Regions from separate parts of the Kitasatospora sp. NPDC056184 genome, predicted to be linked through region 1. Evidence: riboswitches for the same ligand, from Rfam matches in the RefSeq annotation. Region 1 holds a riboswitch; each other region holds the start of a gene.
The links. Region 1 has a riboswitch for cobalamin ahead of ACFC0B_RS06565 (prenyltransferase/squalene oxidase repeat-containing protein). Riboswitches for the same ligand answer to the same signal wherever they lie in the genome.
Positions count from the first base shown of each region.

Region 1 (7,848 bases):
GCCCCGGGCCCATGGGGCCTCGGTGCGGCGGGCGGTGACGACGTAGCCGAGGACGGCGAGGACGAGCAGGAGCAGCAGCGGGTTGGTGGTGCGGCTCGCGGCGGTCGCCAGGGCCAGGGCCCAGGTCCACCAGGCCAGGGGGTGGAGGTCGCGCGGGCTGCGCCGGCCTCCCCCGGTGCGCCCGGAAGCGGGCCGGGGGAGGTCGGTGTCGGGTGTGCCGGGCATGGTCACCCGGTCACTCGGCCCGGCGGCGTCGGCGCGCGACGCCGAAGGTGACCAGCCCCAGGAGCACCAGGAGGGCACCGCCGACGACGGCGGGGACCATCGACCCGGCGTCGTGCGGAGCCTCGGCCGCCGGGGCCGCGTCCACCACCAGCGGACCTGCGGCGTTCACGGACGCCGACGGGTCCGGTGTCCCGGTCGGGGACTCCTGCGTGGGAGCGGTCTCGACGGCCGCAGGCGTCTCCGACGGCGCCGGAGCGGGCGGCTCGGTGCTCTCGCCGCTCGGGGCCGAGGGCTCCGGTACCGGCACCACCGCTGTCGGCACCTCGGCCGGCGGGGTCGTCGGCCGGGGAGGAGCCGCGCCGGAGGTGGCGCTCGGGGCCTCGGTCGGCCGCTTCGGCGCCGTGCCTCCACCGCTTGCACTGCCGCCGCCGGAGGATGTCGAGCCGCCGGTGGAGCCGGTGCCGCCGGTGGATACGTTACCTCCGGACGAGTTGCCGCCACCGGCCGCCGCACCGCCGGTGGAGCCGCCGGTGCTGCCGTTTCCGGGGTCGGTCGGTGGCGAGGGCTGGGCGGGGGTGGTGGCCGTTCCAGCGCCGGGCACCGTGTTGTGGGCGCGCACGGTGTCCGGCGAGATGGTGGGCCGCCCCTCCGTGCCCTCGATGTTCGTGCCGCCGAAGATCCACAGGTCGACGCTGCCCGGTTTCGGCTGGTAGCTCATCGCGCCCAGTTGGCTGTACGACCACTCGTTCTGGCCCGGGTCCGCGTGCCAGTACGACCAGTAGGCCGTGGCCGGGGGCGTCAGCACGCACTTCTCCTGGTCCGGGGCGGGGAACTGCTTGCCGCCCTGGAACCCGCTGTAGCCGATCCGGCAGATGAACGCCGGACCGTCGTGCCCGGTGCCGGTGGTCTTCCAGCCGCCCTGGTTGAGCAATGCGTATCCGGTGGTGGGGGTCGTGCCGCAGGAGCGCAGCAGCGGACCTCCCCACTTGCCGAGGTCCACGGCCAGCACCACACCCGAGCTGGTGGTGCACTGCTCGATGGGCAGCGGCGCCGCCGTCGCCTGGGTCGCGGCCGTGCCGAGCCCGCCGGACGCGAGGGCGAGCGTCACGCCGGCGGCTCCGAGCAGCCGGCCGAGCCGCCGGATCACCGGTGACGCCCCGGGGTCGATCCCGCGCGGCGGCGGGCGATCAGGACCGCGCCCGCTCCGACGGCGGCCAGCAGGGCCGCGGCGGTCGCCAGGCCCAGCGTCTCGGCTCCGGTGCGTGCCAGGCTTCCGGTGTCGGTCCCGGCCCGCGTGGCATCGATCGGCGCGCCGCCGCCGCGTCCTGCGCCGCCTCCGTCACCCGGGACCGGAGCACCGGTGGGCACGTCCCCGGGTGCGGTGGCGGCCGCGGGCGTTCCGGTCGGCGCCGGGGAGGCAGTGGCTGTCGGGGAAGCCGAAGGGCTGCCGCTCGCGGTCGGGGTCGAGGTCGCCGTGGGGGTCGGAGAACCGGTCGGCGTGGGGGTGACGGTGGGGGTCGGGGTGGGGGTCGGAGAGCCTCCGAGGTCCCGGCGCAGGGTGCCGAAGGAGGTCCCGGTGGCGCCTCCCACCGCCTGGGCGGAGGCCCGCAGGTCCGAGCCCCGCTGGCCCTCGGAGGCGACGTTGAAGCCGCCGTCGCCGTTCTGCTGTCCGGCGAGGAAGTCGAGCGCCTTCGCGATCCGGGGGGCGTACGCGGACTGGCGCAGACCCATGCCCTGGACGGCGAGCGCGGCCGAGTTGGTGGAGTTGCCGGCCGCGCCGGGGAAGCCCCCGTCCGGCAGTTGCCGACCCGCCAGCCAGGAGATTCCCTTGTCGACCGCCTGAGCGGCCTCGGTGCCGGGGACGAGCGCGAGCGCCATGGCCGCCATCGCGGTGCTGTCCACGTCGGAGTCGCCGGTGACGGGGATCAGGCTCGGCCAGGAGCCGTCGGCGTGCTGGAGGCTCTTCAGGTAGGCGACCGCGGAGTCCGCGTGCACGGTGTCACCGGCGCGCAGTTGCGCCATGACGCCGAGTGCCTGGGAGAACACCGAGGTGGCGTAGGTGTAGTTGCCGGGGCCGGCGCAGCCGGTGGCCGCGTCGGCCTTGGCGCAGACGGCTGCGGCGAGGGCGGCGATCAGGTCGTGTCCGCCGAAGGCGCGCGGGTCGCGGCCGACGGCCTCGGCGAGCAGCGCCTCCTTGGCGATGGAGCCGCCTCCGGCGAACTCGGTGCCGATCGCGGTCCAGTCGTTGACGGTGCGCTCGCCGCCGTCCTTGCCCTGCTGGTCGAGGAAGTCCACGATCCGGCGCAGGGCCGCGTCGTCCGTGCCCGTGGCGGCGAGCGCGAAGGCTCCGTCGATGGTGAGGCCGAAGTCCGCGAAGTCCGGGAAGCCCTCGTAGTAGTGGCCGCCGACCAGGTTCGCGGGGGCGGTGAGGTAGGCACCGCCCTTGGCGAGGTCGGGGGTCCGGCCCGCGGGCGTGGTCGGCGGGGTGGTGGCGCCGTTCGGATCGTGGCGGACCGCGGTCGGGTCGGTTCCGGTCAGGGCCAGGATCGCCTGCTCGGTGGCGGCGGCGTCGCCGTCGGTGGTCGACTCGTCGGGGCCGAAGCCGCCGTCCGTGTTCTGCCGCGCGCTCACCCACGCCTTGGCAGCCGCCTCCTTGGACCCCTGGCCGGTGGCCCGCAGGACCTGGGCCGCGGCGGCGGTGCTCACCGTGTCCCCGGCGGCACCGACGTACGGGGCGTAGGAGCCGTCGGCCTGCTGGCTCGCCGTGAGCCAGTCCGAGGCCTTCTTCGCGACGGCTTCGCCCCCGGCCGTTCCGCGGAGCGCGAGGACGGTGAGGCCGGTGGCCACCGGGTCGGACTCGCAGGAGCCCCCGGCCGCGATCATCGAACCGGCGGTCCCGCCGTCGGCGCACTGGAGGGCGGTGAAGCGGGCGAGCGCCTGGGGCGGCGGCGTGACACCGGCGCGCCGCAGGGCGATCACGGCCCAGGCCTGGACCCAGGGCGAGGCGGCGCCGTGGAAGTCCCCGGCGGCCGTGCACTTCCCGTTCTCGCCCTGCCCGGTGCACAGGTGGTCGGTGAGGGCGGCGATCAGGTCGCGGCCGCCGAAGTCCCGGGGGTTGCCGTCGGTGCTCTCGGCGACCAGCGCCAGCAGCGCGGCGGCCCTGGCGTCGGGCTTCCCGGCGGGTCCGTCCGGGTACAGGAACGCGTCGGTGTGCGCCGCGAGGTAGCCGACGACCTTGCGCAGGGCCGGGTCCTGGGTGCCGGCGGCCGCCAGGGCGATCGCGGTGAGGGAGGTCCGGGGGAAGTCGGGGCCTTCGAAGGCCCAGTTCCCCATGTACTCGCCGCCGACCAGTCGGCCGGCCAGCCAGGACGCCGCGGCCTTCGGGTCGCCCTCGGAGGACGTCGGGGCGGTCGGGCTCGGGGAGGCGGTCGGGGTCGCGGTGGGCGACGGTCCGCCGTTCTTGGCGCGGACGGAGTCCGGGGTGAAGGCGGGCTTCCCGCTGGTGCCGCCGATGTCGGTGCCGCCGTACACCCAGGCCTCGACCTCGCCGGGCCTGGGCTTCTGGGTGGCGGCGCCGAACCGGCTGTAGGACCAGGTGTCCTGACCGGGTTCGGCGATCCAGTAGGACCAGTAGGCCGTCGCCTGCGGGGTGTTGGTGCAGGGCTCCTCGGCGGCGGTCGGGTACTGGGTGCCGCCGTTGAAGCTCCCGTTGCCGAGCCTGCAGATGAAGGCCGGTCCGTCGTGCTCGGTGCCGGCGGTGCTGAAGCCCGCGTTGTGCAGCAGGTTCATCCCGGTCGTGGGCCGGGCGTCGCAGCCGCGGACGACTCCGCCGCCCCAGTGGCCGAAGTCGACGGCGACGATCGCGCCGGTGGCGGCCGTGCACTCCTCGATCGGGTCGGCGGCGGCCCGGCCGGGGTGGGCGAGCAGGACGGTGCCGCCCGCGGCAACCGCGACGGCACCGGTGGCGAGAAGGGACGTGAGCCCTCGGAATCCGCGGCTCGAACGGCTGTTCCTGGCTCTCACTGGCGACTCCCCGATCGGTCATCGGGTCCGCACGGCGCAGCCGACGGCTCCCCCAGGAGGAACCGCCCCGACCGCGTCGTAGTCCACGACGACGCAAGCACTTCTGTGACAAGGCCTCGGTGCAGGCATTCCGGCTCATCCGCCGCTGGGGCGGATCTACGGTTGCGGGTCAGCGCCGGAATCGGACCGGCTTCCCCTGATACCGAGGATGAAAAACCGGTTCATCTGACCACGCCGGCGAGTCGGAGTCAACGGTGCGTCATGTCGCCTTCCCCACCTCGTGGACCGCCCCGCGGTGCGGTAGCGTCCGCGGTGGCCGAGCGGGGGAACCCGGTGCGATTCCGGGGCTGACGCGCAACGGTGTGGGGTGGTGTCCTGCGGCACCCCTAGCCCGAATGCCCGCCCGGCCGAGTACCACGGCGAAAGCCTGCCCACGCGATCCGGGCGGCGGCCGCTCCGGCCGTCGCGCTCCCCCGGGAGCGCCGGGGCCGGGGCCGGGTCGGCGCCCGCCACCCCAAGGAGCCGTTCCGTGACCTTCCTCACGACGCCCCGCACCACCTCCTCCCGCCTCGCCTCCGCCGTGACCGTGTCACTGGCGGCCGGGGCGCTGCTGCTGTCGGCCGTCCCCGCCCACGCCACCGCCACCCCGGCCCAGATCGCCACTTCCAAGAGCACCGGCGTCACCTACCTGAAGTCCCTCCAGGCCGCCGACGGCAGCTACGTCACCGGCGGCGGGCTGTCCAACGAGTGGGCCTTCAGCGCGCTGGCCGCGGCCGGCACCGCGGCGGCCGACGTGACGCCCGGCGGTGACGTCACCAAGAACGCCCGCCTCGTCTACCGCAACCAGCTCGCCGCCGCCGGCTGGCCGGGCGCCTCGCCGGTCGTCACCGACTACCAGCGGGGCATCCTGAACGCCTACGCCGCCGGCGTCGATCCCGCGCGCGTCGGCCCCGGCCGCAACCTGATCGCCGACGCGGTCTCCTCCTGGCAGACCGCCGAACCCGGCTACTGGGGTCCGTCCGCCAACTTCAACGGCACCGTGTTCGGCCTCCTCGCCCTCGGCGGCGCCAAGACCCAGAGCGGCGCCAAGCGCGTTCCGCAGGCCCTGCTGGACGCCTCCGTCACGGCTGTGCGGGCCAACCAGCACACGGACGGCGGCTGGAACTACACCAAGGCCGCCGGTGACCCCACCGAGCTCGGCACGGGCAGCGACATCGACATGACCGGGGCCGCGATGGCTTCCCTGTGCGTCGGCGGCGTCCCCAACACCGACCCGGCGGTCGTCGCCGCCAAGAACTTCCTCAAGGGCAAGCTGCTGGCCTCCGGGGCGTTCAACGCCCTGTGGGGCGTCAACACCGACTCCAACGGCTGGGCCGTCTCCGGTCTCAACGCCTGCGGCATCAACCCCCAGGGCGCCGACTTCACCAGCGGCACCGGCAAGACCCCGGTCGACTTCCTGATCGCCCAGCAGTTCAAGCCCGGCGGCGGCTTCAAGTACCAGCCGAGCGACACCGCCTCCTCCCCCTACGCCTCCGTCGACGGCCTGCGCGCCGTCGCCGGTGCCGGCTTCACCGCCGCCCCGCCCGCCCCGACCACGGCCGGGGAGCCGACCTGGTCGGCCACCACCGCGTTCACCTCCGGCACCGCCGCCAGGCTCGCCCTGGTCGTCGACGACGGCACCGGCGCGCTCAAGGTCTGCGCCGTCACCGTCAACCCGACCGGCACCACCGCGACGCTCGGCGACGTCCTCGACGCGGCCGGCACCGCCACCCCGGGCGGCTGCGTCACCTCCGTCACCCCCGCCACCGGCGGCGGGACGATCACCGCACTCAACGGCACCGCCAACAGCGGCTCCGCCACCTGGAAGGTGAGCCTGGACGGCGCCACCGCCACCGCCGCCACCCGGGCCACCACCGTCCACCTGGGCGACACCGTCTCGCTGCGCTACGGCAGCTGATCCGGCAGCGGCCGCGCCGGACGGCCTGAACGCCCCCGGAACCGCCGGTGCCCCGGTCTCCGTCGCGGAGGACCGGGGCACCGGTGCGTCGTCGTCAGGGCGCTCAGGCCGCTCAGGGCGCCGTGATGCCCGGCTGGCCGCCGGCGCCGAAGGCCCAGCCCTCGACATCGCCGGGGGCCGGGTTGTAGCTGCCGGCGCCGAGGCTGCTGTATGACCAGGGTCCGCCGTGCTGGGCGTGCCAGTACGACCAGTACGCGCTGCCGGTGGGGTTGGTGCAGGTCGTCGGCAGGGCATTGACGGTGCAGACGAAGCCGGGGTAGCGCGGGTGGAAGGTGTACGAGAAGCCGGCGCCGGTGAGCGCGGCGAGGCCGCTGGCCGGGTCGCCGAGGGCGCAGCCGGTCTGGATGCCGCCGCCGACCGCGGTGAAGTCGACCACGACGGTGACGCCGGTGGTGCCGGTGCAGGCGGCGGCCCGGGCCTCGGGGGCGTGCACGGCGCCGGCACCGAGGAGGCTCGCGGTCAGCGCCGCGACGGCGGCGAGCGAGCCAAGGGTGCGGCGGGTCAGGTGCTCGGTCATCAGGACTCTCCTCGTGCGGTCGCGGGTGGTCAGGGGGTGGCGGGCGCGGGGCAGGCCAGGGTGGGCGCGTCCGGGCGCGCTCCGGCGGCGGAGAGGGTGGCCAGCGGGGTGCCGGCCAGGCCGAGGACGGCCTGGCCGGTCGCCCGGGCGGCGTTGCCGGGGTTGAAGCCGGAGGCGTCGTAGGCGATCGCGCCGCGCACGGCCGGGTCGGCGTCGCAGCGCTGCTGGAACTTGACCAGCCGGCTCCAGCCCTTGAGTCCCGCGCCGAAGCGGGCGTTGGAGAGCAGCGCCTGGGTCGCGAGACCGGTGGAGTTGGCGTTGGACGTAGTGGCCCCGGCGGCCGCGAAGCCGCCGTCGGCGTTCTGCTGGGCGGTCAGCCAGCCGAGTCCGGCGGCCGCCTTGGCCGCGCGGCCGGTGGCGGCGAGGGCCTGGACGGCGAGGGCGGTGGCGTCCGTGTCGGCGGTGCAGGTGGTCTGGCCGAAGGAGACCGGGAAGCCGCCGTCCGCGCACTGGCTGTCGGCCAGGAAGTCGACGGCGGCGGCCGGGGCGCCGCCGGGGGTCCGGTGCAGGGCGATCAGGGCGAGCGACTGGCCGAAGGCGTTGCTGTAGTCGCCCCACTGGGAGCGGTCGGAGAAGCGGCCGCTCGGGGCCTGGAGCGAGCGCAGCCGGGCGGGCAGGTCGACGCCGCCGAAGGAGGCCGGGTCCGCGCCGCGGACCTCGGCGGCGAGCAGCAGCTTGGCGGTGGCCCCCGCGTAGGCCTCGGTGGTGCCGTCGCCGAGGTAGCCGGTGAGGATGGCGGGCTGGGCGAGCCAGGCGGTCGCCTTGGCGGCGGCGGTGTCCGAGCTGCGGGCGGCGGCGAAGGCCAGTACCGCGTCGATGGTCAGGCCCTGGTCGGGGTAGGCGGTGCCGTCGAAGACGGACTCGAAGTGGTCGCCGTCGACGAGCTGGCGGGCCAGCCAGCCGGCCGCGGCGGCGTCCGGACGGATCGTGGGCGAGTCCACGCCGACCGGTGCGGCGGCCGCCGGGAGGGCGCCGGCGAAGGCGAGGGTCGGTATCGCGAGGAGGC
Region 1 is NZ_JBHJUI010000002.1:314,005-321,852, reverse strand. It holds gene ACFC0B_RS06575 (CbiQ family ECF transporter T component) at 1-225, opposite strand, end outside; gene ACFC0B_RS06570 (hypothetical protein) at 236-1,372, opposite strand; gene ACFC0B_RS06565 (prenyltransferase/squalene oxidase repeat-containing protein) at 1,369-4,248, opposite strand; cobalamin riboswitch at 4,351-4,490, opposite strand; cobalamin riboswitch at 4,572-4,649, shown strand; gene ACFC0B_RS06560 (hypothetical protein) at 4,778-6,205, shown strand; gene ACFC0B_RS06555 (flagellar hook-length control protein FliK) at 6,318-6,782, opposite strand; gene ACFC0B_RS06550 (prenyltransferase/squalene oxidase repeat-containing protein) at 6,812-7,848, opposite strand, start outside.

Region 2 (7,848 bases), on a different contig from region 1:
GTCGTGCGCGCCGTCCGGGCACTGCGGGTCCGGCGCCGCCGGGTCGCAGGCGAAGCGGCAGCCGTCGACGGTCGCGATGGACGGCAGCAGCCCGGCCAGCGCGCGCACCATGGTCGACTTGGCGGTGCCCTTCTCGCCGCGCACCAGCACCCCGCCGACCGCGGGCGAGACGGCGTTCAGCAGCAGGCCGAGCCGCAGGTCGGCCATGCCCACGATGGCCGTGAACGGATAACGGACGTCACTCATGCATGCTCCCCAGGGGCTCCGGGCGCCAGGAACGGCAGCGATCCGGCCGCCGGCACCCCGCCCTCGATCAGCTTCCACAACGCGTCGGTGTCCGCGTGCTCCTCGATCAGCTCGCCCAGCCGGTCCAGCCGGGCCTCCCGCGCGGCGGCGAACGAGGTGTCCGGCGCGGGCACGAACGCCCGGCCGGCGGCCTGCGCGACCTCGCGCAGCAGCGCGCGCCGGAAGCCGTCGTTCTCCAGCGCGCCGTGCCAGGTGGTCCCCCACACCTGGCCCACCCGGCAGCCGTCCAGGAACGGTTCCCCGCCCTCGACGGCCACGACGCCGTGGTGGATCTCGTACCCCTCGACCCGCTCGCCGTAGGCCTCGCCGACCGGGCGGCCGAGCACCTTCCCGGCGCCGAAGCGCACCCGGGTCGGCAGCAGCCCGAGCCCGTCCACCGCGCCCGCCTTCGACTCGACCTCGTCCACGATCGAGCGCGCCAGCATCTGGTAGCCGCCGCAGACGCCGAGCAGCGGCCGCCCGGCCGCCGCCCGCGCCTTCAGCACCGGTTCCAGGCCGCGCTCGCGCAGCCAGGCGAGGTCCGCGACGGTGGCCCGGGTGCCGGGCAGGACGACGAGGTCGGCGTCGGCCAGCTCCTCGGGCCGGGTGGCCCAGCGGACCAGCACGCCGGGCTCCTGGGCGAGCGCGTCCAGGTCGGTGAAGTTGGACAGCCGGGGGAAGCGCAGCACGGCCACCCGCAGCACGTCCGCGCCGAGCGGGCCGCGCGCGGCGGTCCGGTCGACGACGGTGGACAGGTCGAGCGAGTCCTCGGCGTCCAGCCAGAGGTCCGGCAGCATCGGCAGGGTGCCGAGCACCGGGCGGCCGGTCAGCTCGCGCAGCATCTCCAGGCCCGGCGCGAGCAGCCGCGCGTCGCCGCGGAACTTGTTGACGAACCAGCCCGCCACATGCCGCTGGTCCTCCGCCGACAGCAGCGCCAGCGTCCCGTACATCGCCGCGAACACGCCGCCGCGGTCGATGTCCCCGACCACGACGACCGGCAGCCCGGCGGCGGTGGCCAGACCCATGTTGGCGATGTCGCGGTCGCGCAGGTTGATCTCGGCGGGCGATCCCGCGCCCTCGCAGACCACCACGTCGAAGCGGGTGCGCAGGTCCGCCAGGCACTCCAGGGCGCGTTCCAGCAGCACCGGCTTGCGCTCGCGGTAGTCCAGCGCGCCGACCTCGGCGACCGGGCGGCCCAGCAGCACCACCTGGCTGCGGCCGTCCGCGCCGGGCTTGAGCAGCACCGGGTTCATCGCCGCCTCCGGCTCCACCCGGGCGGCCTGCGCCTGCATCGCCTGCGCGCGGCCGATCTCGGCGCCGTCGGAGGTGACGAAGGAGTTCAGCGACATGTTCTGCGCCTTGAACGGCGCGACCGCGACACCCTGCCGGGCCAGCCAGCGGCAGATGCCCGCGGTGACCACGCTCTTGCCGGCGTCCGAGGTCGTCCCGGCGACCAGCAGCGCCTTGCTCATGACCCACTCCTCCGCTTCCTCACCAGGGCCGCCCCGAGCAGCAGGTGCCCGGCGACCGTCGTACCCAGGGCCAGCGCGCTCACCCGCCGGGAGAGCACACAGGCCCGCTCGATGTCGTCCACCCCGACGGGGCGCAGTTCCTCCCCCAGCACGGGCCGGTGCTCCACCCGCTCGCCGTACCGCAGCGTCCCGCCGAGGCGCACGCCCACCGCGCCCGCGAAGGCCGACTCGGCCTGGCCGGCGTTCGGGCTGGGGTGGGCGGAGCCGTCGCGGCGCCAGACCCGCCAGGCGGTGCGCGGCTCGGGGGCGGCGGCCACCGTCAGCAGCGCGGTCAGCCGCGCGCCCGGCCAGCCCGCGACGTCGTCCAGCCGCGCCGAGGCCCAGCCGAACCGGGCGTAGCGGGGCGAGCGGTGACCGACCATCGCGTCCAGGGTGTTCACCGCGCGGAACGCCAGCAGGCCGGGCGTGCCCGCCAGACCGCCCCAGACCAGGGCGTTGACCACGGCGTCGGCGGTGTTCTCGGCCACCGACTCGACCACGGCGCGGGCCAGCTGCCGTTCGTCCAGCGCGCTCGGGTCGCGCCCGCACAGGTGCGGCAGCCGCTCCCGGGCCGCCGTCAGATCGCCCGCCGCGAGCGAACGGCCGATGGTGCGGGCCTCCCGGGTCAGCGAGCTGCCGCCGAGCACCGTCCAGGTCGCGGCGGCGGCGAGGGCGGCCCGGCCGAGCGGACGGCGGGCCAGCAGCCGGTCGGCGGCCAGCGCGCCGGCCGCGACGGTGCCCACGGCGAGGGCGGTGAAGGCGGCGCCGGCGGCGCGGTGGTCGCGCCACAGCAGGCGCTCCAGCCGACCGGCGGCGGAGCCGAAGCCGGCCACCGGGTGGCCGCGGCGCGGGTCGCCGAAGCGGGCGTCGGCCAGGTAGCCAGCGACGGCGCCCGCGCCGAAGGCGAGGGCCCGGCCCGGCGGGCGCACGGCAGGGCGCAGCATCGCGTGCGTGTCCTCACTCAGGGTCCGCGCCCTGGATCGACGAACCGGGGGCGAGAGTCTCCTGGCTTCCGGGTCGGACGCGCGATCCGGGCCTTCCAGCGGCTTCTGACGGCTCGCCGTGGCGTGTTCCGGTCGTGCTCCCCGGTGACAGTGGCGGGACCGCGCCGGACTCGCACCGGCTTCCTCTGCATGCCTCCGTATTGGCTGAAGGATCCCATCACGGGCCCGAACCGGGAGTCAACCGAGGTTGTCCGGGGTCTTGGTCACACGCCGCGCCGCCCCGTCCCCGCCGGTGTGACCTTCCTCGCGGAACAACCCGTACGGCCGTGTCCTACTGGCTTCCCCCCGCCCGCGCGAGTGGACTGAGGGGTGGGTCCGGACGTCGAGCGGCCGGACCCCGCGGCAGCCGGACACCGAGCAGCAGCAGCCAGACACCGAGCACCGGGGAGCGAGTATGCGTTGGGGAATCGCGGCCACCGTGGCGGCCGCCGCCGTCGGCACCGGGGCCGCCGTCCTGCTGATCGGCCGCAAGGCGTCCGAGCGGATGGTCCGTCCGACCGGGGACGCCCGCGACCGGACCGGCCCGGTGCGCGTCCGGAGCCTCGGCGCGGGGCAGGTCACCTTCACCCGCACCGCGGTGAGCGAGCGGCCCGGCCGCTGGGCCGTCGAGTGGGGCGAGGACGGCCACGCGGTGGTCGAGGAGGTCCTGCACCGCGACGAGCAGGGCGTCACCCGCCGCCTGGTGCGCGCCGACCGCGGCACCCTCGCCCCCGGGACCGAGGTCCGCCTCACGCCCCGGGTGTACCTCGGCGACCCGGCCTCGGCGCTCGGCCTGCCGTTCGCCGAGACGGCCGTCGAGGGCGAGCTGGGCGCGCTGCCCGCCTGGCGGGTGGACGGCAAGCGCGGCACCTGGGTGGTCCTGGTGCACGGCCCCGACGCCGACCGCGGGCAGGCCCTGCCGGTCCTCCCCGAGCTGCAGCGCCTCGGCCTGCCCGCGCTCGCCGTCACCTACCGCGGCGACGCCGGCGCGCCCCCCTCCCCGGACGGCCTCGGCCACTTCGGCGAGACGGAGTGGCGGGACGTCGAGGCCGCGGTGCGCACCGCCCTGGAGGGCGGCGCGGGCCGGGTCGTCCTCTACGGCTGGTCGCTCGGCGCCACGATGGCCCTGCACACCGCCGCCCGCTCGGACCTCGCCTCGTCGATCAGCAGCCTGGTCCTGGACTCCCCGGTGCTGGACTGGCCGGCCACCGCCCGCCGGGGCGCGGCCCGGTCCGGCTTCCGGGGCGCGAGCGCCGAACTCGGCGTGCTCGCCGCCCAGGGCCGCACCGGCGTGGATCTGGCCGACTTCGCCCGCCTCGCCGAGGGCACCGACCTGCGGGTGCCCACCCTGGTGCTGCACGGGCCCGACGACCCGGTGGCCCCGTTCGCCGCCGCCCGGCGCCTCGCCGACCGCCGCCCGGACCTCGTCAACCTCCAGGCCTTCCCCGGCGGCGACCACGCGGCCCTGTGGAACAGCGCCCCGGACCGCTACGCCGAGACCCTCCGCCGCTGGCTCACGCCGTTCTGCTGATCCCCTTCCCGCCCCCCCTCGCGCGGAATTCCGCGGCACACCGGTTCCATCTGGCATGGACTCGCCATAAAGATCAAGCCAGTCGGTTTGGCCTCTGTTGCCCGATCTTGTCGAGCCCCCACGCCCCCCTCCCGCCCCGCGCGGACAACCGGATGTGACAGATGGCCGGTGCAAGGGGAAGACTGCTCGACGTGACGTCTCGGAATCCGCGCGACCGTGATGCCCCGCTCCCGCCGACGATCGGTACCGGTGCGACGGTGACCCGTCTCCCCGGAACGGCCCACCGCCCCGCCGGCGCCAGGCCGGGGGCCCCGGGCGTACCCCGCCGACGAGGCCCCGCCCCCGCACCCGGCCGAGGCCGGGTCCCTGTGCCGGAGGGCTTCCCCGCTCCCGCCGAGCTCGCCCCGCTGGCCCGCCGCATGCTGGTCGACGCCGTCCGGATCGCCCGCTGGGCCGGCGACCTCGACGAGGTCGACAAGCGCGGCGAGCTGCTCCCCGACGACGCCCGCGCCGCCGGCCTCGCGCTCGCCATGACGGTGGGCGCCGCCGCCAAGGCGTGGGGCCAGGCCCTGCTGGTCGGCCTGGTCGAGGCCCGGGACGGCGGCGCCGGCCCCGGCTGGCGCCTGCACGCCTGGGAGCACGACGACGAGGCGGTGGTCCGCGGCTGGTCGGCGCTGTTCGACGCCTGGACGCTGCTCGCCCCGGTCCCGCCCGCCGCCCTGCGGGGGGTCTTCGCGGTGCTCGCCGGGCAGGCCGTCGACCAGGCGCCGCAGCTCCTCTCCTTCCTGCACCTGGTGGACGGCCCGGTGGCCGACGTCGAGCTGCTGGAGCTGCTCCGGCGCGGCCTGGACGAGCGCCGGGTCGGCGGCGGCGAGGGCACCTTCGGCCTGTCGCCCGTCCCGCACGCGGCCTCCGCCGTCTCCGCCGTCCGCGGCACCTGCCGCGAGCCGCAGATCGACACCCCGGCCTCGCCCGCCGACGTCGCCGCCGTCCTGGACTGGATGCTGGACGGCCTGGCCGCCGTCGGCGCGCTGGCCCGCCGGGACAACGCGGCCGAGCTCTCCCCGCTCGGGCACTGGGCGGTGCGGGCCAAGCTGGAGGAGATCTGCACCGTCGCGCAGACCGCCGCCGGCCACATCGAGCAGAGCGCGCTGGAGCTGCTGAGCGCCTGCGCCGACTACTCGCCCGGCCCGGCCCGCGCCGAGTACCGGGCCTGGCTGGCCGCCCGCCCGGCCGACCGGGCGGTGGCCGAGCTGCTGGAGGCCGCGCAGGGCGAGGACGCCCTGGTGCGCGGCCTGGCCTTCGAGGCGCTGCGGGTGGCCGGCGTGACCGCCGAGCAGGCCGTCCGGGCCGCCGCCGACGAGCCGGTGCTGCGCCCCTACGCGCTGCTCTGGCTGGCCGAGCGCTCGGACGAGGGAGTCTCCCCGGCCGATGTGCTGGGCGCGGAGGACGCCGCCTGGCTCTGGGTGGACACCGCCGCGGCCGTGCTCGACCACGGGGAAACGGAACTGCTGGTCGGCCACGTCGAGGGCGCCTCGGCCGGCGACCCGGTGCGGCTGTTCGCCCGGGCCCGGCAGTCCGGGCACCCGCGGGCGGCCTCGGTGCTGACCGCCGTCTCCGGCGTGCACCCGGACCCGGGCGTGGCCCGCGCGGCCCGCCGCTCGGCCTTCAGCGTCCACCGCGGCGGCGCTTAGCCGAGCGGGAGCGCACATGCGGAAGGGCCCGGCCCCCCTCGGGGGGCCGGGCCCTTCCGCGCGACCGGAGGAGCGTCAGCCGATCCGCGACTCCGCGCGGCGGGCCCGGACGTCGCCGACCTTCTGGCCCACCTTGCGGCGGATGACCAGCAGCGGCGCCATCGCGGCGAGCGCGATCTGCGCGAACGCGCCGATGTGCAGCAGGTTGTCGCCGCCCGGCAGACCGGTCGCCCAGGCCCCCAGGCAGCCGATCGAGACGACGATCCAGCAGAGCGTCGCGGTGGCCAGCAGGCCCTGCGGCTTGGGGTACTCGATCCGGCTGACCATCAGGTACGCCGCGCCGAAGATGGCGAGCAGACCGGGCAGGAACGGCGGGTCGAGCAGCACGATGGCGATCACCGTCATGGCGCCCATCGGGCAGGGCATGCCCTGGAAGACCCCGGGCCGCATCTTCACGGCGGAGAAGCGGGCGAGCCGCAGGACCACCGCGAGCAGCACGGTCAGCGCGATCAGGGCCGACAGGCGGCTGTTGGAGCCGGGCGAGACCATGCCCCAGACCGCGACGAAGTAGGCCGGCGCGATGCCGAAGCTGATCAGGTCGGCCAGGTTGTCGAGTTCGGCCCCGAGCGCGGAGGAGCGCAGCTTGCGCGCCACCAGACCGTCGAACAGGTCGCACATCGAGCCGATCAGCAGCAGCGTCACCGCGGTGGCGGCGCTGTGCTTGTCCGGCGCGGCGTCCGGGTTGGTGATGTGCGGGACGAGCACCCCGGTGGTGATCGAGTAGATCGCCAGGAAGCCGCAGACGGCGTTCCCCAGGGTCAGGAAGTCGGCGGTGGACAGGTGCTGCGGCGAGCGCGGCGCGCGCAGCTCGCGGTCGCGGGCCCAACGGCGACGGCGCAGGACCGTCTCCTCGTCCTCCAGGCCGACGATCGTCTCAGGATCAGTCACGGTCAAGGCGCGTCACCCCGGCGGTGGTCTTCTGGCCGACCTCGACGCCGACCTCGACGCCGGCCGGCAGGTAGGTGTCGACCCGGGACCCGAACCGGATCAGACCGATCCGCTCGCCCTGCTCGACCTTGGTACCGGCGTCCACGTACGGCACGATCCGGCGCGCCACGGCGCCCGCGATCTGCACCATCTCGATGTCGCCGAGCTCGGTGTCGAAGTGCCAGACGACCCGCTCGTTCTGGTCGCTGTCCTTGTTGAACGCGGGCACGAAGCCACCGGGCACGTGCTCGACGGAGGTCACGGTGCCGGGCAGCGGGGCCCGGTTCACGTGGACGTTGAGCGGACTCATGAAGATCGCCACGCGGGTCCGGCCGTCCGGCCACGCGTCGATGCTCTGGACCACGCCGTCGGCGGGGGAGATCACTCTGCCCGTGCCGATCTCACGCTCGGGGTCGCGGAAGAACCACAGCATGCCGGCGCCGAGCGCACAGGCGGGTACCGCAGCCAGGGCCCACTTGCCACTGCGCCGGGTGAGGGCGGTGGTCACGGCGGCCGTGGCGAGGGTGGGGACGAACCAGGGGGTGGCTCCGCGCGCGATGGTCACGCGGGGTCGCCGACCGGCCGTCGTGGCTGCGAGGGCATCGCGGTCCGTGACGGAGGTGTGAGGGGACGGGCTGATGGGCATCGAAGACCTTTGTCGCGGGGGATCATGGCCGCTGGACGGGGGCCACCGCGGGATCGGGTAAGAGGGGGACGTCTGCTGTCCCGGTGGATGCTATCGGGAGCAGACGGTGGGTGGGCAACCCGCCTGCTCGTCATGTGACCTGCCGGAGGCGCGGTCGCGCCCCTTCCCTACGACCGTAGCTCGCCCCGCTCCGGTTCCCAAGGGACCCGGC
Region 2 is NZ_JBHJUI010000011.1:239,105-246,952, forward strand. It holds gene ACFC0B_RS23115 (putative cobaltochelatase) at 1-246, opposite strand, end outside; gene ACFC0B_RS23120 (cobyric acid synthase) at 243-1,757, opposite strand; gene ACFC0B_RS23125 (cobalamin biosynthesis protein) at 1,754-2,740, opposite strand; cobalamin riboswitch at 2,774-2,986, opposite strand; gene ACFC0B_RS23130 (alpha/beta hydrolase family protein) at 3,195-4,310, shown strand; gene ACFC0B_RS23135 (hypothetical protein) at 4,679-6,004, shown strand; gene ACFC0B_RS23140 (CDP-alcohol phosphatidyltransferase family protein) at 6,080-6,958, opposite strand; gene ACFC0B_RS23145 (phosphatidylserine decarboxylase) at 6,945-7,637, opposite strand.
Region 2: another riboswitch for cobalamin. It lies ahead of ACFC0B_RS23125 (cobalamin biosynthesis protein); the one in region 1 lies ahead of ACFC0B_RS06565 (prenyltransferase/squalene oxidase repeat-containing protein).

Region 3 (7,848 bases), on a different contig from region 1:
GCAGGAGCAGCAGCGGGTCGGGCTGGCGGCCGTCGGCGAGCCGGAACCAGCCCTGGATCCGGCCGGCGCCGGAGGGCTGCCCGAGCGCCCAGCCGACGGTGGCCGGGTCGAGCCGCATGTCGAACCGCTCCAGCAGGGCGGCCTGGGTGAGCAGTTCCTTGGGCGCGTGCTCGACGCCGATGCACCGGTCCGGCGGCGGCAGCCGCGGCGCGACGGCGGTGGTGCGCACCTCGCCGTCGTGGACGGCGAGGTCGCCGTGGCTGGCGACCACCCGCAGCCGCTCCACGCCGCCCTGGCTGAGCGCGGCGGTGCCGGTGGACAGCGAGCGGCCGGTGCGGATCACCTCGGTGCGCACGGTGGCCGGGCCGGGGGTGGCGGCGGAGAGGTAGTAGCCGCTGATCGAGACCGGGTCGGTGTGCCCGGCGCTCTCCGGGCGGGCGGTGTGCGCGAGCGTGAGCGCGTGGCCGGCCACGGCCAGCAGCAGTCCGCCGTTGACGCCGCCGCCGATCTGCCAGCCGGAGCCGAGTTCGCCGTCGTAGCGGCCGGGCTCGTCCGGGTGCGGGGTGAGGGCGATGCCCTGGTCGAACTCGCTGCGGATCGCCGTGGTCATGGAGGTGGCCTGCCCTTCGCTGCGGGGGTCGCCGGCGGGTGCGGGCCGCCGGCACGCCAGGTTACTGACGAGTAGGCGACACCATACGCCGCCCGGGTGAACACGCACGACGGCCGCCGGACCGTTTCCGGTCCGACGGCCGTCGGCGCGGTGGGCGCGGGAGGCGCGGAGTCAGCGGCGGATGCTGGGCTTCAGCTCCAGGAAGCGGGCCAGCAGGCCGTTGACGAACGCCGGGGAGTCGTCGGTGGAGTACTCCTTGGCGATCTCCACGGCCTCGTCCAGGACGACCGCGTCCGGGACGCGGTCCTCCCAGATCAGCTCGTACGCGCCGAGCCGCAGGACGTTGCGGTCCGCGATCGGCATCCGGTCGAGCGTCCAGCCGACCGCGTACTCCGAGATCAGCTCGTCGATCCGGCGGGCGTGCTGGACGTAGCCCTCGACCAGCTCCATGGTGTACTCGCCGACCTGCGGGGTGCCCTCGTCCGGCTTGGGCTCCCGGGCCCGGGCCACCCAGTCGGCGAGGACCGTGAGCGGGTCGACCCCGCGGTGGTCGGCCTCGAACAGGATCTGGAAGGCTCGCGTGCGGGCCTTGGTGCGTGCGGACGACACGGACTTACTTCACCCGGCCGAGGTAGCTGCCGTCGCGGGTGTCGACCTTGACCTTCTCGCCGGTGGTGACGAACAGCGGCACCTGGATCTCGGCGCCGGTCTCCAGCTTGGCCGGCTTGGTGCCACCGGTGGAGCGGTCGCCCTGGACGCCCGGCTCGGTCTCGGCGATGAGGAGCTCGACGGCGGCCGGGAGCTCCACGTACAGCGGCTTGTTGTCGTGCTGGGCGACGAGCGCGTCGAAGCCCTCCAGCAGGTACTTGGCGGCGTCGCCGACCACACCCGGCTCGATGGTCAGCTGGTCGTAGGTGTCCATGTCCATGAACACGAAGTTCTCGCCGTCCTTGTACGAGAACTGCATGGTGCGCTTGTCGACGTTGGCGGTCTCGACCTTCACACCGGCGTTGAAGGTCTTGTCGACGACCTTGCCCGAGAGGACCTCCTTGAGCTTGGTGCGCACGAAGGCCGGGCCCTTGCCGGGCTTGACGTGCTGGAACTCGACGACGGCCCAGAGCTTGCCGTCCAGGTTGAGGACCATGCCGTTCTTGAGATCGTTCGTGGAAGCCACGGGCGCACTTACTCCTGGATATAGCTGTCAAGGAACCAAGGGATCGCGTCCTGCGGCACACCCGTGTCACAGGGCGAGGAGCTCCTTGGTGGTGATGGTGAGCAGCTCGGGCCCGCCCTCATCCAGGGGGCGCACGACGAGCGTGTCCTCGATCCGGACCCCGCCCCGCCCCGGGAGGTGGACCCCCGGGCCGACGGTGACCGGTACGCGGCTGTCCAGTTTACCCATGTCCGTGGGGCCCAGGCGCGGGGCCTCCCGGATCTCCAGGCCGATGCCGTGGCCGACCGGGTGCGGCGAGGCCTCGGTGTGCCCGGCCGCCCCGAGGATCTCCCGCGCAGCCCGGTCGGGCACGCACTGCTCCACCCCCGGCCCAAGCGCCTCCCGCCCGGCCCGCTGGGCGCGGAACACCAGCCGGTGCAGTTCGACCTGCCAGGGCGCCGGGGCCGCGCCGATCACGAAGGTCCGGGCGGTGGACACCCCGTAGCCGCGGTACTGCGCGCCGAGCACCACGGTCAGGAAGTCGCCCTCCTCCACCCGCCGGTCGGTGGGCTGGTGGGCCGGCTGGCCGGAGTGGGAGCCGGTGCCGACCGAGACCGGGAAGGCCGCCCGGTCCGCGCCGTGGTCGATCATCCGGCGCTCCAGCTCCATCGCCAGGTGCCGCTCGGTACGGCCCACCAGGATCGACTCCAGCAGCTCGCCGAGCGCCTGGTCGGCGATCTCCGCGGCGATCCGCAGGTCGGCGATCTCGTGCTCGTCCTTGACCACCCGCAGCCGCTCCACCGCCTGGCCGACGTCCGCCAGCCGCACCCCCTCGGCCAGCCCGGCCACCGCCCGGTGCCGGGTGACCGTCAGGTCGTGCTCCTCCACCGCCAGCCCGGCCACCCCCAGCCGCGCCGCCGCGGCGGCCGCCGCCAGCGCGGTGTCCGCCCCGACCGCCACCGGCAGCCGGGTGACCTCGGGGGCGATCAGGTGCTCGCCGGTGTCGTCCGGCGGCAGGTCGTCCGGCAGTGCGAGCAGCACCCGGTCCCGGGTCAGCAGCAGGGTCGCCCCGCACGGCGGGCACCCGGTGAGGTACCGCACGTTCGCCGCCCGGGTGACCAGCGCCGCGTCGGCCCCGGACGCACCGCAGTGCTCCCGCAACCGCTCCCGACGGCCCGCGTACGCATCAGCCATGCGTCGAGCCTACGAACCCCTCCCCCGATCCGCCCGCCGAACGCCCCCACCCGGGCAGGACCCGCGGCGGCTACCGTCCGCCGCCCACGGCGCCCGGGCTCCACTTCCTCTCCACCCCGGCCAGCCGCCAGTACGCGATGGCCGCGGCCCAGACCACCACGAACAGGCCGACGATCGCATAGCCGACGTTGTCCAGCGAGATGTCCGCGATCCAGCCGGTCACCGGGTCGGTGAGGTCCAGCTTCTCGTGCAGCACGCCGACCAGCTCGATGGTGCCGATCAGGAAGGCCACCGCGATGGACAGGCCGGTGATGGTCAGGTTGTAGTACACCTTGCGGACCGGGTTGGAGAACGCCCACTGGTAGGCGAAGTTCATGAAGGTGCCGTCCAGCGTGTCGAACAGGCTCATCCCGGCCGCGAACAGCAGTGGCAGGCAGACGATCGCGTACCACGGCAGACCGGAGGCGGCGCCCGAGCCCGCCATCACCATCAGCGTGACCTCGGTGGCGGTGTCGAAGCCCAGGCCCAGCACCATGCCGACCGGGAACATCTGCCCGGGCCGGGTGATCGAGCGGGTGGCCCGGTTCAGCACCCGGGCCATCAGGCCGCGGGAGTCCAGGTGCGCCTCCAGCTCGGACTCGTCGAACTGCCCGGCCCGCATCGAGCGGAACACCCTGAGGATGCCGAACAGCGCCGCCAGGTTGAGCGCGCCGATCAGGTAGAGGAAGGCGCCGGAGGCCGAGGTGCCGACCACGCCCAGCCACTGGTGGGTGGTCGACTCGTCGTCCATCAGCGTGTTGGCCAGCTGCGCGCCGCCCGCCACCAGGGCGGCCATCAGCACCACCATCGAGGAGTGCCCGAGCGCGAACCAGAAGCCCACCGAGACCGGGCGCTTGCCGTCCGCCATCAGCTTGCGGGTGGTGTTGTCGATCACCGCGATGTGGTCGGCGTCGAAGGCGTGCCGCATGCCGAGGGTGTACGCGGTGATGCCCAGACCCACCCCGAAGACCTGGGTGCCGACCTCGTACTTCTCCGGTGCGACGAGGAAGATCAGGGTGCCGAACGCCACCAGGTGCATGGCGAGGATCACCCCCAACAGCCCGGCGGTGCGCAGGGTGTCCTCTCGGCGCCAGCGGAAGGCGGGCAGGGCGGCGGGCGGCGCCGCGGCCGCGGCGGTTTCGGGCAGGGTCATCTGCGGATCACGCTCCAGCACCTCGTGGAATGACTTCGTGAGATGCCGCGGCCGGTCTCCTGGCTGACGGGGCTCCCGTACCCGCCTTCCCAAGCGCGCGAGGCGCCCAGTGGCGTCGTGGGTACGGACACTTCCCCCGATCACAGTGGCGAGGGCCGCTCCGGACTGGGACCCCTGAGGGTCCGTCACCGGTCTTCCCGAGCACCACGGCGGGGAACACCGTAGGGGGCCCGGGAGGAAGCTTGCAAGACTGCGCACCTACGCAGGTGTTCGGGATCACAGTCCACCGCCTGCCAGAATGGCCCGTATGCATCTCGTACCGGCCGACCGTGCGGGCCACCGCACCATCGACGGCCACCGGGTCTGCGAGGCCATCGCCGCGATCGGCGACACCGCCCACGTCCGCTCCTGGGCCGACCGCTTCGCCCTGCTCGCCGACCCCGGCAGGCTCGCCCTCCTGCTCGCCCTGCACCACACCGGCCCGCTCGCCGTCACCGACCTCGCCGTCGCCACCGGCATGCGCGACCCCGCCGTCTCCCAGGCCCTGCGCCTGCTCCGAACGGCCGGCGCGGTGGCCGGCGAGAAGGAGGGCCGCGTCGTGCGCTACCGGCTCGTGGACCCCACCCTCCGCCCCCTCCTCGACCAATGCGCCGGCACCACCCCCACCGCCGCAGCCGGCTGACCCCCCATCGGCCGGCCGGGCCGACCCCGCTCACCGCCCCCGCAGCTCCCGCAGCCGGGCGCGGTTGCGGTCGGCCAGAGCGGTGTCGCCCAGCTCCTCCGCCAGCTCGACGAGCAGTTCCCGCGCCGCCGCCTCCTTCTTCGGCTGGCCCAACTCCCGTGCCCGCCCGGCGCTCAGCTCCGCCGCCCCGACCGCCGCCGCCGACCGCCGCAGCGCCCGCTCCGCCCGGGCCTCGACCAGCGGCAGCCGCATCAGCATCGGGGCGTCGCCCTCCCGCCCGGCCACCGCGGTCGCCTCCTCGAGCACGGCCAGCGCCTCCTCCGCCCGCCCGGCGGCCACCAGTGCCTGGGCGAGGTTGTAGCTCTGCACCACCACGCCGTGCGGGTCTCCCTCGTTGGCCTCCCGGGCCCGCGTGAACAGCGCCACGGCCCGCTCCGGCCGCCCGTCGGCCAGGCAGAGCAGGCCGTCCGTCTCCCACAGCACGCCGGCCAGCCGGGGCTCGTCCACCTCCGGCAGCAGGGCGGCCGCGGCCGCCAGCTGCTCGGCGGCGAGCGGGTACTCCGCGCGCTCGTAGTAGGCACGCCCGAGCTGGTTGCGCAGCCGGATCACGGCGTCCGGCCGGTTGTCCTCCCGGGCCGCCTCGATGCCGAGAAGATGGCTCTCCACCCAGTCGCCGTAGTGCTTGCGCCCGTGGTACAGCGGCCAGAGCGACTCGCACAGCCGCCACACCTCGCCGTGCCACCGCTGCTCGGCGGCGGCCCGGACGGCGCCCAGCAGGTTGGCCCGCTCGCTCTGCAGCCACTCCAGCGCCTCCGCTCCCGACCCGAACCCCGGCAGCGCCGTCCCGCCCGGCCCCTCCTGGAGCCGGAAGCGGTCGCCGATCGCGCGGTCGGCCAGCCCCGCGCGGCCGCGGTAGTAGTCGACGATCCGGGCCAGCAGCTCCAGCCGGTCGGGCAGCTCGCGGACCGTCCCGGCGGCGTGCAGCCGGACCAGGTCGTGGGCACGGTACCGGCGCTCCGGCCCGTCCTCCGCCACGTCGTCCACCAGGTGCGCCGATCGCAGGTCCGCCAGGCCGTCCGCGGCCCGCGGCACCCCCGCCGCCTCGGCCAGCTCGACCGAGACCAGCGGCCCGGGGTTGACGCCCAGCAGCCGGTAGAGCGTACGGGTGTACTCGGGCAGCTGCCGGTGGACGCTGTCCAGGACGTCCTCGACCGCACCCTCCTCATTGCTCAGCGACGACAATCTGCGCTCCTTGTCGGTCAGTTCGGCCAGTACCCGGTCGACCCGCAGTTCCTCGCGGTCGAGCAGCCGGAACCCCACGGCGTTCAGGGCCAGCGGCAGACCGCCGCAGAACTCGACCAGCCGTGCCAGCTCCGCGTCCGTCCCCCGGCCCGGGCCCAGCCAGCCGCGGACCAGCTCGCATCCGGCGCCGGCCGGGAGCGGGTCGAGGCGCACCACCTCGGCGCCGTCCAGGACCAGCCCGGGCAGTCGGCGCCGACCGGCGGCCACCAGCAGTCCGGTGGCGGGCAGCAGCGCCCGGACCTCGGCGGCGTGCTCGACGTTGTCCAGGAAGACCAGGACCCGGCGCCCGGCGGCCGTCACGGTGCGGAACGCCGCCGCCCGCTCGGCCGGGGCGTCCGGCACGTGCGGGAGCCCGAAACCGCGCAGGAAGCCGCCGAGCACCTCGCCGACGTCCACCCCGCCGGGGTGCCGGTGGACGGCGAGGTCCGCGTAGAGCTGGCCGCCCGGGAAGTGCGCCGCGGACCGGGCCGCGAACTGGGCGACGAGCTCGGTCTTGCCGACGCCGCCGAGCCCGGTGAACGCCAGGACGGCCGGCCCGGCGTCGTCCAGTCGGCCCAGTGCCGCGTCCAGGCGGGCGAACTCGCTCTCCCGGTTGACGAAGGCCCGGCGCGGGCCGCGGATCTGGCGCGGCACGGCGAGTCCGGACGCCGACATCACGACCGTGCCGGCCTGCACCACCATGCCGTGAACCGTGCCCGACACGGTGTTGACCGTCCGGTGCCCGTCCGTCATCCGCGCGCTCCCTCCGCCCCCCGGTCGAGTGCCGGACCCCACCCTAGGGCCGAATCGGAGCCCGGATCAGGCGGTGGCGCGGGCCGGTTGGCAGGTGGGGCACCAGAAGAGGTTGCGGGAGGCGTGTTCCTCGGTGCGGACGTCGGTGGCGCAGATCAGGCAGGGCCGGCCGGCGCGGCGGTAGACGTAGACCTCGCCGCCGTGGTCGTCGACGCGCGGGGGGCGGTTCATCGCCTCGGGGGTGTGCTCGGGGCGGACGGTGTCGATGCGGCCGGCGTCGACGCCCTCGCGCATCAGGGCGACCAGGTCGGCCCAGATCGCGTCCCACTCGGCGCGGCGCAGCGAGCGGCCGGGCAGCTGGGGGTCGATGCCGTGCCGGAACAGCACCTCGGCGCGGTAGACGTTGCCGACGCCGGCCAGCACCTTCTGGTCCATCAGCAGGGCCGCGATCGTCGTCCGGCTGCCGGTGATCCGCCGCCAGGCGGCGTCCGGGTCCGCGTCGGCGCGCAGCGGGTCGGGGCCGAGCCGGGCGGCGACGGCGGCCTTCTCGGCGTCGGTGATCAGCGCGCAGGTGTTGGGGCCGCGCAGGTCGGCGTAGTGCTCGTCGTTCTCCAGCCGCAGCCGGACCAGGCCGACCGGCTCGGGCACCGGGCCGTCGGCGGTGTCGCCGAAGGTGAAGCCGCCGTACAGGCCGAGGTGGACGTGCACCCAGGCGTCCTCGCCGAAGCCGAGGAAGAGGTGCTTGCCGGTGGCCTCGGCCGCGACCAGCTCCCGCCCGTCGATCAGCTTGGCGCCGTCCGCGAAACGGCCCTGCGGGCTGCCGGCGCGGACCGGCCGACCGCCGAAGGCGCGGCGGTTCTCGGCGGCGAGGCGGTGGATGATGTGGCCTTCCGGCACGGGCGCGGCTCCCCCCGGTGATTCGTTCAGGACCCGTCCATCATCGCAGCCGGCACCGACAGTCCGGCCGGGCCGGCGATGCCGCT
Region 3 is NZ_JBHJUI010000024.1:41,255-49,102, forward strand. It holds gene ACFC0B_RS33080 (thioesterase family protein) at 1-610, opposite strand, end outside; gene nusB (transcription antitermination factor NusB) at 782-1,219, opposite strand; gene efp (elongation factor P) at 1,224-1,784, opposite strand; gene ACFC0B_RS33095 (M24 family metallopeptidase) at 1,851-2,957, opposite strand; gene ACFC0B_RS33100 (HoxN/HupN/NixA family nickel/cobalt transporter) at 3,028-4,149, opposite strand; cobalamin riboswitch at 4,181-4,373, opposite strand; gene ACFC0B_RS33105 (ArsR/SmtB family transcription factor) at 4,457-4,831, shown strand; gene ACFC0B_RS33110 (tetratricopeptide repeat protein) at 4,862-6,865, opposite strand; gene ACFC0B_RS33115 (Fpg/Nei family DNA glycosylase) at 6,932-7,762, opposite strand; gene ACFC0B_RS33120 (AAA family ATPase) at 7,848-7,848, opposite strand, start outside.
Region 3: another riboswitch for cobalamin. It lies ahead of ACFC0B_RS33100 (HoxN/HupN/NixA family nickel/cobalt transporter); the one in region 1 lies ahead of ACFC0B_RS06565 (prenyltransferase/squalene oxidase repeat-containing protein).